3 regions of the Mesorhizobium sp. WSM4845 genome follow, and region 3 is predicted to be linked to each of the others. Evidence: predicted binding sites of a transcription regulator. Region 3 holds the regulator's gene; each other region holds the start of a gene.
What was found. Region 3 encodes LexA, which represses DNA repair genes until DNA is damaged. Its sites were predicted from a motif close to TGTTCNNNNTGTGTTCNG; they were not measured.
Positions count from the first base shown of each region.

Region 1 (3,278 bases), 200 kb from region 3:
TTCGGCAGCGCTTCGATCCTGCCGATCACCTGGATGTATATCCGGATGATGGGCGCTTCGGGCCTGAAGCAGGCGACCGAGACGGCGATCATTTCCGCCAATTATGTGGCGACGCGGCTCGGAGCGCATTTCCCGGTGCTCTACAAGGGCAGGCACGAGCGCGTCGCGCATGAATGCATCCTCGATACCCGCGTGCTCAAGGACAGTGCCGGCATCAGCGTCGACGACGTCGCCAAGCGGCTGATCGACTATGGTTTCCATGCGCCGACCATGTCGTTTCCGGTCGCCGGCACGCTGATGGTCGAGCCGACCGAGTCCGAGCCCAAGCGCGAGCTCGATCGCTTCTGCGAGGCGATGATCGCGATATCAGGCGAGGCAGCCAAGGTGGCGAAAGGCGAATGGCCCCTAGCCGACAATCCGCTGGTCAATGCGCCGCATACCGCCGCCGAGGCGCTGGCCGGCCAGTGGACCCATCCCTATTCGCGCCTGGAGGCGGCCTACCCCGCCGTCGATGCCGACACGTCAGCCAAATACTGGCCGCCGGTGTCGCGCATCGACAATGTCGCCGGCGACCGCAACCTCGTCTGCTCCTGCCCGCCGCTGTCGGAATATCTGGGGGCGGCGGAGTAGACCATGATCCCGAAAAGTGGAATCCGGTTTTCGGACAAACAAGAAGATAGAAGCCTCAATCAGGCAGAACGCAAGGCCGGCGCGTCGGCCTTGCTCGCCCTGTTCTGGGCGACGACGCGATTTCGCCCGGCGCGCTTTGCCGCATAGAGTGCGGCGTCGGCTTCGGCCAGCACATTGTCGAGACTGGTGCCATCTGTCCCGCCAAAGCCGATGCCGCCACTGACTGTGCTGCGCAACGGACCAAGCTGGGTGGCGACGACTTCCGCGCCGAAGGCGACGCTGATCTTGCTCGCAATGTCGTAAGCCTTCTCTTCAGTCATCCGCGACATGACGAGGACGAATTCCTCGCCGCCCAGCCGGAAGGCGTCGACGCCGGTCCTGGAGTATTTTCTGACGACAGCGGCGAAGCGGCGCAGAACCTGATCGCCGACCGGATGACCGAATACATCGTTCGTCTTCTTGAAATGGTCGAGGTCGAACATGGCGACGGACATGAACGGGCCGAAAATCCGCTCGCCGTAGAATGCCGTCAACGCCCGCCGGTTCATCAGCCCGGTCAATGGGTCGGTCATGGTCTCGGCCTTCAGTTCGATCTGCGCCTGCAAATGGTGCAGGGAGAGCGTCAATGCGCCGAGCCCCGTCATGCAGGCGACCGCCACGGCGGAATTCAACCGTTCGGCCCAGTTGTCGGGCGCAACGCCGAGCACCCATTGGCCTTTGACCAGCAGGACCGCGCCGCAAAGTCCGAAGGACAGCGCACAGACGCCGCTCAGGAACGAAACGACCAGCAATATCCGGCGATCATGACCACCTTTGATCCAGAACATCACCCCGATAAGCGAGAGCAGCGCCGTTACCGTCGCGTAGGTGACGATGAAGCCGACGCCGTCAAAGCCCAGCGACGTCGCGCCTGCGCAAACCGCCATCGCAGCCAGGGTCGGCAAGATGGCGCGCCTGTAGTCGTGGACGCCGAGATACTGCATGGCCGACAGGCAGAGGGTCAGAAGGCCCAGGCTGAGAAGCGCAAGTACAATCTGGCAAAGCCAGGGGCTAGGATGCTTGGCATAGTGCCAGAACAAGACCACATGTGCGACGAGCACGAGAATGCCGCACGCCACCGTCAGCACAAAGCGTGCCTGTGGCGCGGTGCACCAGATCGCAAACAGGGTGATGCTGAGGCACGTGCCCGACAGCGCTGCCGCAAGCAGGAGCGAACTGTAATCCAACATGCGTAAGCGACAGCCTCTTCTCGGGTTCTGCCGCATTCTAGGTCAGCAGCAATCCGCGAATACCCTTTTTCGGCCAACCTTCCGGCGTAACCTCCGGACAAGGTTTACAAAGCGTCGATGCCCTCGGCCCATTTCCGCCGCTTGGTTGTCGAATGGTTTTGCAGTAAGAGGCTCTATCCTCGAACGTAACGGGAACCTCCGTCGCCTGCCCGCAAAAAGCGTGGCAGTATCGGGTGGTGATTCGCAGCATCGCAATCCAGGACCAGCATGAACGACAGCAACGATCTTTTCGGCAATTTGGACAAGCAGCCGCAACCGGTTCGCGCCACCGCGCGCCCGGCCGACCCGCTGGTGCAGGCGGCGAAGCGCCCGGCATCCCGCGACGGCAGCGAGAGCTACAGTGCCGCCGACATCGAGGTTCTGGAAGGGCTGGAGCCGGTGCGGCGGCGGCCCGGCATGTATATCGGCGGCACCGACGACAAGGCGATGCACCATTTGTTCGCCGAGGTCATCGACAATTCGATGGACGAGGCGGTCGCCGGCCACGCGACTTTCATCGATGTCGAGCTTTCGGCCGACGGATACCTGGCGGTGACCGACAATGGCCGCGGCATTCCGGTCGATCCGCATCCGAAATTCAAGAAGCCTGCGCTCGAAGTCATCATGACGACGCTGCATTCCGGCGGCAAGTTCGACAGCAAGGTCTACGAAACCTCGGGCGGCCTGCACGGCGTCGGCGTCTCCGTCGTCAACGCGCTGTCGGACCATCTCGAGGTCGAGGTCGCTCGCGGCCGCCAGCTCTATCGCCAGCGCTTTTCGCGCGGCGTTCCGGTGACCGGTCTGGAGCAGCTCGGCGAGGTGCATAACCGCCGCGGCACCAGAATACGCTTCCATCCCGACGAGCAGATCTTCGGCAAGGGTGCGGCGTTCGAGCCGGCGCGGCTCTACCGGATGACGCGCTCGAAAGCCTATCTGTTCGGTGGCGTCGAGATCCGCTGGACCTGCGACCCCTCGCTGATCAATGAGAAGGACACGACGCCGGCCAAGGCCGAGTTCCATTTTCCCGGTGGCCTCAAGGATTATCTGAAAGCCTCGCTCGGCGACGAATTCCAGGTCACCCGCGAAATCTTTGCCGGCAAAAGCGACAGGCAAGGCGGCCACGGCTCGCTCGAATGGGCGGTGACCTGGTTCGGCGGCGACGGGTTCCTCAACTCCTACTGCAACACCATCCCTACCGGCGAAGGCGGCACCCATGAGGCTGGCTTCCGCAACGTCTTGACGCGCGGCCTGCGCGCCTATGCCGAGCTGGTCGGCAACAAGCGCGCTTCGATCGTCACCTCGGAAGACGTCATGATCTCGGCGGCGGGCATGCTGTCTGTGTTCATCCGCGAGCCGGAATTCGTCGGCCAGACCAAGGAC
Region 1 covers NZ_JBVVQA010000005.1:34,867-38,144, reverse strand. The annotation lists gene gcvP (aminomethyl-transferring glycine dehydrogenase) at 1-630, shown strand, start outside; gene AC0L2C_RS07765 (GGDEF domain-containing protein) at 690-1,859, opposite strand; gene parE (DNA topoisomerase IV subunit B) at 2,127-3,278, shown strand, end outside.
Region 1: a site for LexA is predicted at 2,039-2,056, ahead of parE (DNA topoisomerase IV subunit B). Genes of this name have one in related genera too.

Region 2 (3,278 bases), on a different contig from region 3:
CGGCCGGCGTCGCGGCCAAGCCCTTTCTCCCCGTCCTTCACGGGAGAAGGTCCCGGCAGGGGGTTGAGGGGCGGCGCCAACATCCAGGATTTCATGCCAGGTCGCGCGCCTCGGGCACGAATGCCAGCGCCTCGGCAAAGATAGCGCTCGTGAAGGTGGCGCTCTCGACGGCGAGCATTGCTGCGGCAACGCCTTCGCGCAGCGCTGCGCCCAGCGTCAGGCCGCGCAGCAGGGCGGCCATCGTCGCGCCCGCCAGCGCATCGGCGGCGCCGACCGTGACTTTTTTCGGCGGCAGGATCAAGAAGGCGTCGGCCGCGTCGAAACCCAGCACCGGACCGTCACCAGCGGTGACCACGCCGCTTTTCAGGCCGGCGCGTCTTAGGCCGTCGACAATGCCACGCTCGTCGGCATCGACGTCGGCGCCGGTAAGCGCGCCGGCCTCGTGCCGGTTCATGAAGGCCATCGCCAGAAACTCAAGCACCAGCGTCAGCCGCGCCGCCTTGCTGGGCGAAACGGCAAGTGCAAACACGGGCTTGTCGGCTGCAAGCGCTACCAGCCGCTCAAGCGCCGCCGACGGCAGGTTTGCGTCGCAAAGGACTGCATCAGCGGTGCTGATTGCCTCGCGCACCTTGGCACGGCGGATCTGCTTGGCAAGTGCCAGGTCGTAGAGCGCCATGTCGGCGAGGCCGGCGATCAGCGCGCCGTCGCCGTCGATCAGCACTGTGTTGCTCGGCGTCGTGCGATCGAGGAACACCACGGACAGATCGGCAATGCCGGCTGCAGCAATGGCGCGTGAAAGCGTATCGGCCAGAACATCGCCGCCCCGTACCGAAAGCAGCGAGCCGGAGACGCCGCGGCGCACGGCGCAGCGCAGCGCATTGAAGACGGCGCCGCCGACTTCCTCGCGCATCGTGCCGGGGTTCGACGCCGCCGGCACGAAGGCGCCCGAAACCTGGCCGCGCCGCTCGATATAGGCGCCGCCTACTGCCAGGATCGTCGGCGACTTCATCATGCCCAGTGAGATGACCTTTGCTGCTGCCGGGTGGAGACTAGGTTGTCCGGCGGAACCCGGCAACCGGAGGCGCGATTCGGAAGATGCCTAGCAGAATCCTGCGGGTGAAGCCGGGATGCATCCTGGGTGAAACACGAAACAAAAAAAGAACAGATCCGGATATTGTTGGTTTTTCAATCGGTTGTATCCCCTTGCCAATCGAGAACAAAAAAGGTACAAATTGATAGGGATTACGGATTGTCCGGCCTTCATTGACGACCAAGGGGTGATGTATCATGGCTCAGAATTCTTTGCGGCTTGTAGAGGACAAAACGGTGGACAAATCAAAGGCTCTGGATGCGGCGCTGTCGCAAATCGAGCGTGCCTTCGGCAAGGGCTCGATCATGCGGCTCGGCGCAAACGAGCAGGTCGTCGAGATCGAAACGGTGCCGACCGGTTCGCTTGGCCTCGACATCGCGCTCGGCGTCGGCGGCCTGCCGCGCGGCCGCATCATCGAGATCTACGGGCCGGAAAGCTCGGGCAAGACGACGCTGGCGCTGCACACTGTGGCGGAGGCCCAGAAGAAGGGCGGCATCTGCGCCTTCGTCGATGCCGAGCACGCGCTCGACCCGGTCTATGCCCGTAAGCTCGGCGTCGACCTCGAAAACCTCTTGATCTCGCAGCCCGATACCGGCGAGCAGGCGCTGGAGATCTGCGACACGCTGGTGCGTTCCGGCGCCATCGACGTGCTGGTGGTCGATTCGGTCGCGGCGCTGACGCCGCGCGCCGAAATCGAAGGCGAGATGGGCGATTCGCTGCCCGGCCTGCAGGCCCGCCTGATGAGCCAGGCGCTGCGCAAGCTGACCGCCTCGATCTCGCGCTCCAACACCATGGTCATCTTCATCAACCAGATCCGCATGAAGATCGGCGTCATGTTCGGTTCGCCCGAGACCACGACCGGCGGCAACGCGCTGAAATTCTACGCTTCGGTGCGCCTCGACATTCGCCGCATCGGCTCGGTCAAGGACCGCGACGAGGTCGTCGGCAACCAGACCCGCGTCAAGGTGGTCAAGAACAAGCTGGCGCCGCCCTTCAAGGTGGTCGAGTTCGATATCATGTATGGCGAGGGCGTGTCCAAGACCGGCGAGCTGGTTGACCTCGGCGTCAAGGCTGGCGTGGTCGAAAAGTCGGGCGCCTGGTTCTCCTACAATTCGCAGCGTCTCGGCCAGGGCCGCGAGAATGCAAAACTGTTCCTGCGCGACAATCCCGATACGGCGCGCGAAATCGAATTGGCACTACGGCAGAATGCCGGTCTGATTGCGGAAAAGTTCCTCGAGAATGGTGGTTCCGAAGGCGGAGACGATGGTTTCGAGGACGAAGCCGGCGCCATGTAGGCTTCGGCAGTGGCCGGAGTTTGGCCATGATTCCCGCGCATCAGCTCCAGCCTGTTTAATCGAGTCCTGTATTGTTGCGTTCAAACCGCCGGCCTAGCGCCGGCGGTTTGCGTTTCAGCGGTGGCGCCGAGATGACCGGCAAGCCCCGCAAATTGGCCCAATTCCGTGTTTCTGGACAGGGTGCAACGCGGCGGCTAAAAGGCCATGTCCATTTGCCGTCGGCCGCGCCGGCGGCTCTCTCTAAAAGCTAAAAGGCAGTATTCATGAGTGGCGTGAACGAGATCCGGTCGACATTCCTCGACTATTTCCGCAAGGAGGGTCACGAGGTCGTCGCGTCGAGCCCGCTGGTGCCGCGCAACGACCCGACACTGATGTTCACCAATGCCGGCATGGTGCAGTTCAAGAACGTTTTCACCGGCCTGGAAAAGCGACCCTACTCGCGTGCCACGACGGCTCAGAAGAGTGTTCGCGCCGGCGGCAAGCACAACGACCTCGACAATGTCGGGTACACCGCGCGCCACCTGACCTTCTTCGAGATGCTCGGTAATTTCTCGTTCGGCGACTATTTCAAGGAGCGCGCCATCGAGCTTGCCTGGAACCTGATCACCAGGGAGTTCGGGCTGAAGAAGGACAAGCTGCTGGTCACGGTCTATCACACCGACGACGAGGCTGCCGGCTACTGGAAGAAGATCGCCGGCTTTTCCGACGATCGTATCATCCGCATTCCGACCTCGGACAATTTCTGGGCGATGGGCGACACCGGACCTTGCGGTCCGTGCTCGGAGATCTTCATCGACCGTGGCGAGCACATCTGGGGCGGCCCTCCCGGCAGCCCCGAGGAGGATGGCGACCGTTTCCTCGAATTCTGGAACCTGGTGTTCATGCAGTATGAA
Region 2 covers NZ_JBVVQA010000022.1:95-3,372, forward strand. The annotation lists gene AC0L2C_RS22785 (carbohydrate kinase family protein) at 92-1,012, opposite strand; gene recA (recombinase RecA) at 1,288-2,385, shown strand; gene alaS (alanine--tRNA ligase) at 2,649-3,278, shown strand, end outside.
Region 2: a site for LexA is predicted at 1,147-1,164, ahead of recA (recombinase RecA). Genes of this name have one in related genera too.

Region 3 (3,278 bases):
CGCCTTTGCGCTGTTTCCCGACTTTTCGTCGCGCCGGCCGGTCAAAAAATATGCGGCTGCTGCCGCACTCGTCTCCATCGCTGCCTATCTGATCTTTTCCGGTATCGTGGTCGCGGCTGAACGCAGCTTCATCATGCTGGCGGTAATGCTTGTCGCCGTGCTGTTCGACCGGGCGGCACTCACCATGCGCAACCTGGCGATTTCGGCCATCGCCGTTATCGTCGTGTCGCCGCACGAGGTGGTCGGCGCAAGCTTCCAGATGTCGTTCGCCGCGACTGCGGCTCTCGTGGGCGCCTATGCCGGTTGGTCCGACTATCGTGCCGACAGGGCCAAGGCGCCGCGACAGCGACGGTCACCGGTCGCTTTCGTCACGCGCAAGCTCGTCGCCGGGGCAGGCACCATCGCAATGACCTCCATCATTGCCGGCAGCGCCACCGCGCTCTTCGCCATCTGGCACTTCCAGCGCGTCTCGCCGCTCAGCCTGTTCGCCAATCTGGCCGTCATGCCGATCGTCACGATCGTCATGTTCCTGGCCGTCCTCAGCGCCTTGGCAATGCCTTTCGGCCTCGACGGCCCTTTCCTCTACATGATGGGCAAGGGCCTGACGGCGATGATTGCAATTTCGGGATGGATATCGGAGCGTTCGCCCGTCGATGCAGTCGGCCTGATTTCGTTGCAATCGGTTCTGCTGGTGACGGTCGCCTTAGTCATCGCCACGATGGCGACGACATGGCTGCGGCTTGCCGCACTTCCCTTTGCGCTCGCCGGCCTGCTGACGATTTCCGAGACGCGCACCCCCGACGTGCTGATCTCGGAGGATGCGCATCTGGTGGCGCTGCCGATCGGCGGCGGCGAACTTGCCGTCAACCGGATGCGTTCGAACGAATTCACCACCGACAACTGGAAACATGCGCTGGTTTCAACAACGATCGTCGAGCCGGAGACATTCGAAAAAGGAGATGTGCGGTTCGACATCGCCGATCCGGCCGACCTGCCGCCGGGAGCGCCTTTCACCTGCACTGCCGGCCTGTGCCTGGCCCGGCATCCGTCCGGCGCGCTCATCGCGCTCGCCGACAACCGCAAAACCGCGCGGCCGGCCTGTGCCTTTGCGGATTTGATCGTCATCGACGATGCCACAGCCTATTACAAACTCTGCCGCAACCCGCTGGTTCTCGTCGTCACCAAACGGCAGCTCGCTCGCATGGGCAGTGCCGCCGTCTTCTTCGATCCGCTATCGGCGAAGACGCGCGCAGAAATCCGTTTTGCCGTCAGACAGCCATACAGGCCTTGGCATGAGCAGCGGCGATTTTCGCGCGAGGCGAGGGGCCTGCCGCCATACCGCAGGGCCGAGAAACCCAAGAAGCCTGCCGTTCAGTAACGCCGGATCAGTCCGACGAGCTTGCCCTGCACCTTGACCCGGTCCGGCCCGAAGATGCGCGTCTCGTAGGCCGGATTGGCGGCTTCCAGTGCGATCGAGGCACCTTTGCGGCGGAATCGCTTCAGCGTCGCTTCCTCCTCGTCGACCAGAGCGACAATGATCTCGCCAGGCTGGGCGGTGTCGGCGTTGCGGATGATAACCGTGTCGCCGTCGAAGATGCCGGCCTCGATCATCGAATCCCCCTTGACCTCCAGCGCGTAGTGCGTGCCGCCGGTGATCATGTCCGGTGGCACCGAGATCGAATGCGTCTGGTGCTGGATGGCGTCGATCGGCACACCGGCAGCGATGCGGCCCATCACCGGTATGGAAACGGTGGCAACGACGTCGTCGTCATTGCCGGCCGCACGCATGCGCGAAGGCGCCGGCTTGATCTGGCGTCCGAGGCCGCCCTGGCCAAGGCTGCCTTGAATGACGCTCGGCGAGAATTTGCGCGCCGCATTGAGGCCCGGCGCGATCGAATCGGGCAGGCGCAGCACCTCCAGCGCGCGGGCGCGGTTGGGCAGGCGGCGAATGAAACCGCGTTCCTCCAGCGCCGTGATCAGCCGGTGGATCCCCGATTTGGAGGCGAGGTCGAGCGCTTCCTTCATCTCGTCGAACGAGGGCGGAATGCCGCTTTCCTTCAGTCGCTCGTGGATGAACATCAGCAGTTCATGTTGTTTGCGTGTTAGCATCGCGACCCCCAACAGAATCAGAAAAACAAACCCAGAACAAACACTATCTGTTCCAGTTGTGTTCCGCAACCATTTAAAGTTTAATGAATGTGTTGACGTTTTGTTCAGCGTAGCATCAGCACGCTGCAGGCGGCGCCCGCTGCGGCCGCGGGAGCGAATGGCTCGCGCACGACCAATCCGTTGGCGTCGGCCAGCATTCTGAGCATCGAGGAATCCTGGACACTGAACGGCGTTGCCTCAAGCGTGCCAGCTTCTTCCTTCACCACCGCGCGTACATAGTCCTGCCTGAGATCGTTGGCCGGCATGGCGGCGCCGAGCCGCGCCTGACGCATGTCCTGGCGAAACGCGCGGCCGCCGAGCCGCGCCAGCAGCGGCTTCAGAAAGAGCTGCGTGCAGACCAGGCTGGCCACCGGATTGCCGGGCAGGCCGATGCAGCGGATGGCGCCCAGCCGCCCGAACATCAATGGCTTGCCGGGCCGCATGGCGATTTTCCAGAAATCGAGCGCCATGCCTTCGCCGGTCAGCACGTCATGGACGAGGTCGTGGTCGCCGACCGAGGCGCCGCCCAGCGTAACGATGACGTCCGCGCCTGCGGCGACGGCTTTTTTCACCAGCGCGGCGATCGCCTCCTTGCGGTCGGGGGCGATGCCGAGATCGAGTGCGCAGGCGCCAACCGAGCGGGCCGCGGCGGCGACGCCATAGGCATTGGAGGAGATGATCTGGTCGGGGCCAAGGTCGCTGCCCGGCGGCAGCAATTCGTCGCCGGTGGCGATGATGGCGACCAGCGGCCGTTTCACCACGCGGACCTGCTGGTGGTTGGCCGACGCCGCCAGCGACAATGCCGCGGGATCAAGCAGGCGGCCTTTCTCCAGCAGCATGTCGCCCTGCAAGAAATCGAGCCCGAGGCGGCGGATGTTGCGGCCTTCAACCGTCGGCGCGGTCACTTCGACCATGCCGCCGCCGAGGTCGCGGACATTCTCCTGGATGACGATGGTGTCGGCGCCTCCGGGAAGCGGCGCGCCGGTGAAGATGCGCACGGCCTGCGCCGCGCCGACTGTTCCGGCAAAGCCTCGTCCGGCCGGCGCTATGCCGATCACCGAAAGTCTCGCGGGCACGGACGCGACATCGTCGGCCCGCACGGCATAGCCGTCCATGGCCGACGCGTTGAA
Region 3 covers NZ_JBVVQA010000005.1:239,582-242,859, forward strand. The annotation lists gene AC0L2C_RS08690 (ComEC/Rec2 family competence protein) at 1-1,378, shown strand, start outside; gene lexA (transcriptional repressor LexA) at 1,372-2,109, opposite strand; gene AC0L2C_RS08700 (molybdopterin molybdotransferase MoeA) at 2,214-3,278, opposite strand, start outside.